Regions from separate parts of the Streptococcus sp. 1643 genome, predicted to be linked through region 1. Evidence: riboswitches for the same ligand, from Rfam matches in the RefSeq annotation. Region 1 holds a riboswitch; the other holds the start of a gene.
What was found. Region 1 has a riboswitch for thiamine pyrophosphate ahead of thiD (bifunctional hydroxymethylpyrimidine kinase/phosphomethylpyrimidine kinase). Riboswitches for the same ligand answer to the same signal wherever they lie in the genome.
Positions count from the first base shown of each region.

Region 1 (3,410 bases):
TCATTCTTAGTCACTGGCCCCGAGGACCTCATCGTTTCGGAGAATCAGGTTGCTGTATTGAGGAATGGCTGTGACGAATTAGACTGGATAACAGGGACAGGAGACTTGGTTGGAGCCTTGACAGCCGTTTTTCTTAGCCAAGGAAAGACTGCCTTTGAAGCTTCTTGTCTAGCGGTCTCTTATCTCAATATCTCTGCTGAGAGAATTCTTGTCCAAGGAATGGGATTGGAAGATTTTCGTTACCAAGTTCTCAATCAACTCTCTCTCCTAAAAAGAGACGAAAATTGGCTAGAAGCCATCAAAGGAGACTTTTATGAATAGAGAAGCACTTAAACTGTATCTAGTAACCAATCGCTACCAAGATTCCTTGGAAAACTTTCTTGAAAAAGTCGAAACGGCCTGCCGTTCAGGTGTTACCATCATCCAACTACGAGAAAAAAACCTCACTACCAATCAATACTATCAACTGGCAAAACAAGTCAAGGAAATAACAGATGCCTACCAGGTGCCCTTGATCATTGATGATCGGTTGGATGTCTGTCTTGCAGTCGATGCAGCAGGTCTGCATATCGGCGACGATGAACTACCAGTTTCGGTTGCCCGCAAAGTCTTGGGTCCCGAAAAAATCCTCGGTGTCACTGCTAAAACAGTTAATAGAGCTCTCGAAGCAGAAACATTGGGTGCGGATTACTTGGGAACAGGAGCCATTTTCCCGACTACGACCAAAGAAAATGCACCCATTACCCTGATTTCAACCTTGAAAACAATTTGCCAAACGGTCGCCATTCCAGTAGTTGCTATCGGAGGCTTGACGTCAGAGAATATTGACCAACTTATCGGCACGGGTATAGCTGGAGTAGCTGTCGTACGTGATCTGATGCAGGCAGAAGATATTGAGGCAAAAACGCAAGCCTTTTTAACAAAGCTGGATGACATGATTTCCTAATCAAAAACTCTCTAATTCCCTTAAAGTAGGAACTAGAGAGTTTTTTCTTAATCTTTAAAAGTTGTATGGTTGACTGGGCCAGAACCATGTCCGAGTTGAGGAGCGTCTTGGATGGCTTTTGTGATAAAGGCCTTGGCCTTATCAACTGCCTGGTAAAGACTTCTGCCCTTGGCTAGTTCAGCCGTAATCACAGCAGCAAAGGTACATCCAGTACCATGGGTGTGACAAGTTTGAATTCTTGGACTTTCCCAGACAAATTGTTCATCCTTGGTAAAAAGGAAATCCTTGGCACCACCTTCCAGATGGCCACCTTTGATAACAACGGACTGGGGACCAAATTCTTTTATAATTAGGCGACCAGCACGCTGCATGTCTTCTGGATCATGAATCGAAAAACCAACAATCTCTTCTGCCTCAGGAAGATTCGGAGTGATAATGGTTGCAAGGGGAAGCAGATTTGTCTTTAGGTAGTCTCTGGCACTAGAATCAATCAGGGTGTCCCCACTCGTAGCGACCATAACAGGATCAAGCACATAGGGACAGTCTAGCTTTTTAAGGTAGGGTTGGATGATCTCCATAATCTCAGTAGTTGCCAACATCCCTGTTTTTACAGCCTGAGGCTTGATATCCGAAAAGACGCTCTCCAATTGAGCTTCCAGCATTTGGTTGGAGACGTGCTCGATTAATTGAACGCCTCTGGTATTTTGAGCGACAAGACTGGTCACAACGGCCATTCCATAGACATCTCTAGCTTGGAATGACTTTAAATCAGCCATAATGCCAGCACCGCCACTAGGGTCAGTCCCTGCAATGGTTAGAGCAACGGGTAAATAAGTCATCTAAAACCTCCCAACCAACTGAAGTTTGTATTCTTAAGAACAAGCTAGTCTGTTTGAGGAAAGCAATAGAAGACAAGTAGTCCTCATTATCATTTCCACTTCCATCAGCTAGCATTACCTAGATTGAGTCAAAGGGATCTAACAGTTGTTAATCTCAGCTTTACGCACCCCTAGTGGTTGTTTTCTTTTTTCTTCAGTATAGCATATTTTTATAGTTTATATAGTAAAATTTGACTGCAAATCTCTCGTTACATGATTAAAATTCTATTTTTCGAAAAAATAATAAAAATTATAGTTGACAAATGTAGATTTTCGGAGTATACTAATAACTGTAATCTACAAATGTAGATTTAGGAGGTGTGATTATGCAGATTTCAGATGCAGAATGGCAGGTTATGAAGATTATTTGGATGCAGGGGGAGCAGACCAGTACGGATTTGATCAGGGTTCTGGCAGAGCGGTTTGACTGGTCCAAGTCCACGGTTCAGACCCTTTTGGCTCGTTTGGTTGAGAAAGAGTGTTTGACTAGAAAAAAAGAGGGCAAGTCCTTTGTTTATTCAGCCCTTTTAACTCTAGACCAAAGCCGAGACTTGCTTGTCCAAGATATCAAGGACAAGGTTTGTTCTCGTAGGATTAAGAACTTGTTGGCTGATTTGATTGCTGAATGTGATTTTACTCAGGTTGACTTGGAAGACTTGGAAGCTGTGATTTCTGAGAAGAAATCAAGCGCTGTAACAGAAGTAAAATGTAATTGTATGTAAAGGAGACGTCATGTTAAATAGCATTGTAACCATTATTTGTATTGCCCTTATCGTGTTTATCTTGTTTTGGTTTTTCAAAAAGCCTGAAAAATCTGAACAAAAGGCCCAGCAAAAAAAGGGCTACCAAGAGATTCGAGTGGAAGTCAAAGGGGGCTATACGCCTGAGTTGATTATTCTTAAGAAATCAGTGCCAGCCCGTATCGTCTTTGACCGTAAGGACCCTTCACCCTGCCTAGATCAGATTGTTTTCCCAGATTTTGGGGTGCATGCGGACTTGCCTATGGGTGAAGAGTATGTAGTGGAAATCACACCTGAACAGGCTGGAGAGTATGGTTTCTCTTGTGGCATGAATATGATGCACGGTAAGATGATTGTAGAATAGGAGAATGATATGACTGAAATTGTAAAAGCAAGTCTTGAAAATGGTGTTCAAAAAATCCGTATCACGGCAGACAAAGGCTACCATCCAGCCCACATCCAGCTTCAAAAAGGAATTCCCGCTGAAATTACCTTTCATCGTACAACTCCTTCAAACTGTTATAAGGAAATTCTGTTTGAAGAAGAAGGCATCTTGGAACCAATCGGCGTGGATGAAGAGAAGACAATTCGTTTTACACCCCAAGAGTTGGGGCAACATGAATTTTCATGTGGTATGAAGATGCAAAAGGGAAGCTACACCGTAGTTGAGAAGACTCGAAAATCTCTATCCCTCCTACAGCGTTTTTGGATTACCAGTATCTTTACCCTGCCTCTTGTGATTATCATGATTGGGATGTCGACAGGAGGAATTAGTCACCAAGTCATGCGTTGGGGCACCTTTTTAGCTACAACACCTATCATGCTAGTAGCAGGTGGTCCATATAT
Region 1 is NZ_CP040231.1:1,312,380-1,315,789, reverse strand. Features, by position in the region: gene FD735_RS06960 (hydroxyethylthiazole kinase) at 1-321, shown strand, start outside; gene thiE (thiamine phosphate synthase) at 314-946, shown strand; gene thiD (bifunctional hydroxymethylpyrimidine kinase/phosphomethylpyrimidine kinase) at 994-1,785, opposite strand; TPP riboswitch at 1,869-1,967, opposite strand; gene FD735_RS06945 (CopY/TcrY family copper transport repressor) at 2,151-2,546, shown strand; gene FD735_RS06940 (cupredoxin domain-containing protein) at 2,557-2,928, shown strand; gene FD735_RS06935 (heavy metal translocating P-type ATPase) at 2,938-3,410, shown strand, end outside.

Region 2 (3,410 bases), 540 kb from region 1:
TTTCTTCCCAACTAAGTCCTTTGGACTGCTGACATTGTCAGATTTACGTGAGATGATTCCAGATGTATTGTGCTCAACGATAGCGGCAACGGCAGTGATTCCTGCCCCTTTTTCCAATTTCTTAGCCATGTAGTCTTGGAAATAGATAGCAAACGGCGCCTTGCCATTGATAACCAGGTCAGAAGAACTTTCTTCAGGTGGCAATTTCAAATCAACATCCACTCCAGCTTCTTTGAAATAACCTTTTTCCTTGGCAACATAAAGCCCTGTGTGGTTAGTATTTGGCGTCCAGTCTAGGATAAAGTCAATCTTCTTGAGTTCTGCTTCTTTGTTGTCCTTAGAAGCATTTCCTTGACCACAAGCTACCATCACGACAGCTACAAGAGCTGTTACAAGCGTTAAAAACACTTTCCATGTTTTCTTCATTTTCATTTCCTCTTTTCTTTTTTGAAACATTCTTATTCTATGAACGTTTCCATTTAATCACATATTTTTCACTAACATCGACCAATTTCATACCCAAAAGGCTGATAATCGACACCAGAATAATAATGGCAAACATGGTATCATACTGAAACAGTTTCTTGGACTGAATCATGTAGACACCTAGTCCTTCAAAGCCTCCCAACCACTCAGATACCACTGTTGTGATAAAGGCGTAGGAGACACTGACTCTCAGACCTGCATAAAAGTAAGGCAGGCTAACCGGGATTTTAAAATGCCACAGGATTTGCCAAGGTTTGGCCCGCATCAGACTAAACAAGGTCAGCATATCCTTGTCACAATGCCTAAAACCATCCAAAATGCTGACGATGATAGGGAAGGTTGTCGTCAGGATAATCAAGACAATCTTGGGCAAAATTCCATAGCCTAGCCACAAGACCAGGATAGGGGCTATAGCAATGGTCGGAATGGTCTGAACAACCACCATCATAGGGTAGATAAGATCATTGAGCCAAGTCAGACTGTCCATAAGCACCGCCATCATACAGGCAATCAAGACTCCCAAGACTAGACCTAGCAAAGCCACTCTCAAGGTCGCCCAGCTATGGTGCCAGAGAAATTCTCTGTCACGAGCAAAGGCCTGGAGAATTTCAAAAGGAGTTGGCAGGATAAACTTGGGTAAAAGTTTGAATATTCCTGCTAACTGCCAGATTGACAAGACTCCTAGAAAACCCAATAGACTAGTGTGTCGTCTCATCATACTTTTCAAGTTTCTCATCGATGCTTAAAATCTCTCCTACATTTATTTTGACATTGGCAAAGACATTATCTGCCTCCTGCCCTGCCACTTCTAGCGCTTCTTTAAGAATACGCATGAGCTCATCCAACTCCCCTTCCAAGACCGTTTCAAAGGGTGTCACCACCATGGTCACGGACTGAGCTTGCAGATAAGCAATCACTTGATCGATAATAGCAATTCGATCAATCCCCTGTGATAGGGGCAAGACTTGCAAGGCAATGCTTGCTTTCATAAAAACCTCCTCTTCTCAGTTTTTCTTTTTGACAAAAAGAAAAACCTTTGCCATATATGGAAAAGGTGCAGAATTCGGCTAAGTATCGTTCCCTACGCTGGCATTACCCAGATCAGGTGCGGTCGAAGTTTAACACTTCCTCTCAGACTGTACACAGACTCCCATATCTTATATGGACATATAGTAACGCAAATACAAGGAAAAGTCAAGGAAACTGCTTACAGAAAACCATGAAAAAGAGCTTGAAGGCACGCGCTTCAAACTCTATCATAGCTTTCTTATTTAGCCTCGTACCAGGTTGCCCCTTCATTTTCATCTGCGATAAGGGGAACACTGAGTTGGATGGCTTCTTCCATGGTTTGTTTCACTAGTACTTTGACAGCTGCTAGTTCTGATTTCGGAACTTCAAGGACGATTTCATCATGCACTTGCAAGAGCATCTTGGTCTGATAACCACCCTCAACTAGAGCTTTGTCTAGCTGAATCATAGCAATCTTGAGGATATCTGCTGCCGAACCCTGAATAGGGGAGTTAATGGCAGTTCGCTCTGCAAAACCACGAATGTTAAAGTTGCGCGAATTGATATCTGGTAGCTCTCGACGACGTTTGAAGAGGGTCTCTACATATCCCTTATCACGCGCTTCACGCACCACTTCTTCCATATAGTTTTTAATCCCAGGAAAACGCTCAAAGTAGGTATCAATGTAGGCTTTGGCCTTCTTACGACTAATACCAAGATTGTTCGCCAAACCAAAATCTGAAATCCCGTAAACCACTCCAAAGTTGACAGCCTTGGCATTGCGACGGTCGTTTGGCGTCACATCCTCAGGATGTTCAATTTCAAAGACACGCATAGCTGTCGAAGTATGGATATCTGCTCCCTCTTGGAAGGCTTTGATTAAGTGCTCATCCTTAGAGATATGCGCCAAAACTCGCAACTCAATCTGTGAATAGTCCGAACTGAGTAGTACACTATCCTCCCACTCTGGCACAAAAGCCTTACGAATGAGGCGACCTTGTTCCAAACGAACAGGAATATTTTGCAAGTTTGGATCCACACTAGACAAACGCCCTGTCTGAGTCAAATCCTGCACATAGCGCGTGTGAATCTTGCCATCATCTAAAATCCAATCCTGCAAGCCAACCACGTAAGTCGATTGAATCTTAGCAATCTGACGGTAGTCTAGAATTTTCTTAACAATTGGCGCAATAGGAGCCAGACGCTCTAGCACATCCACGGCTGTCGAGTAACCTGTCTTGGTTTTCTTGGTGTATTCTAGAGGAAGGCCCAGTTTTTCAAAGAGAAGTACGCCCAACTGTTTAGGCGAGTTGATATTAAACTCCTCACCAGCCAGTTCATAAATCTCCTGAGTTAGCTTTTCAATGACAAGCTCATTTTCAGCCTGCATCTCAAGCAAGGTCTCTTTCTTGACTGTAATCCCAGCAATTTCCATCTTGGCAAGGACAAAAGCCAGAGGTTGCTCCATGTCATAGAGAAGGTCTAACTGCCCATGTTCACCGAGTTTTTCAAGTAAAACAGGCTCGGTTTCAACTAATACAGCAACCTTGCGAGCTAGGTGTTCCAAGAATTTCTCTCTCTCAGGGATAGCTTTCTTGACCCCCTTACCGTAGAAAATCTCATCATCAGCCAAATAAGTTTGGCCATAGAGATTCGCAATGGTTGAAATTTCATTGTTCTCGACAGTAGAGAGGAGGTATTTGGCCAAACGGCTGTCAAAAGCAGGGGCCTGCAAACTCAAGCCCAAACGATTTAAAAGAACCTTCGCTTTCTTAAAATCATACACTTTCAGAGGTGTTTTTTCTAGAAAATCCTTGAGAATCGGCTCCTGCAAGAGCTCAAGTTTGTCTGTAGCGTAAAGTTTATCCCCACAGGACCAGGCAAAACCAACCAAGTCATCTGTATGGTAATTCTCA
Region 2 is NZ_CP040231.1:1,850,348-1,853,757, forward strand. Features, by position in the region: gene FD735_RS09570 (ABC transporter substrate-binding protein) at 1-426, opposite strand, end outside; gene FD735_RS09575 (ABC transporter permease) at 464-1,222, opposite strand; gene FD735_RS09580 (thiamine-binding protein) at 1,185-1,475, opposite strand; TPP riboswitch at 1,548-1,650, opposite strand; gene polA (DNA polymerase I) at 1,754-3,410, opposite strand, start outside.
Region 2: it holds a riboswitch for thiamine pyrophosphate, as region 1 does, so the genes downstream of both, FD735_RS09580 (thiamine-binding protein) here and thiD (bifunctional hydroxymethylpyrimidine kinase/phosphomethylpyrimidine kinase) in region 1, are expected to answer to the same signal.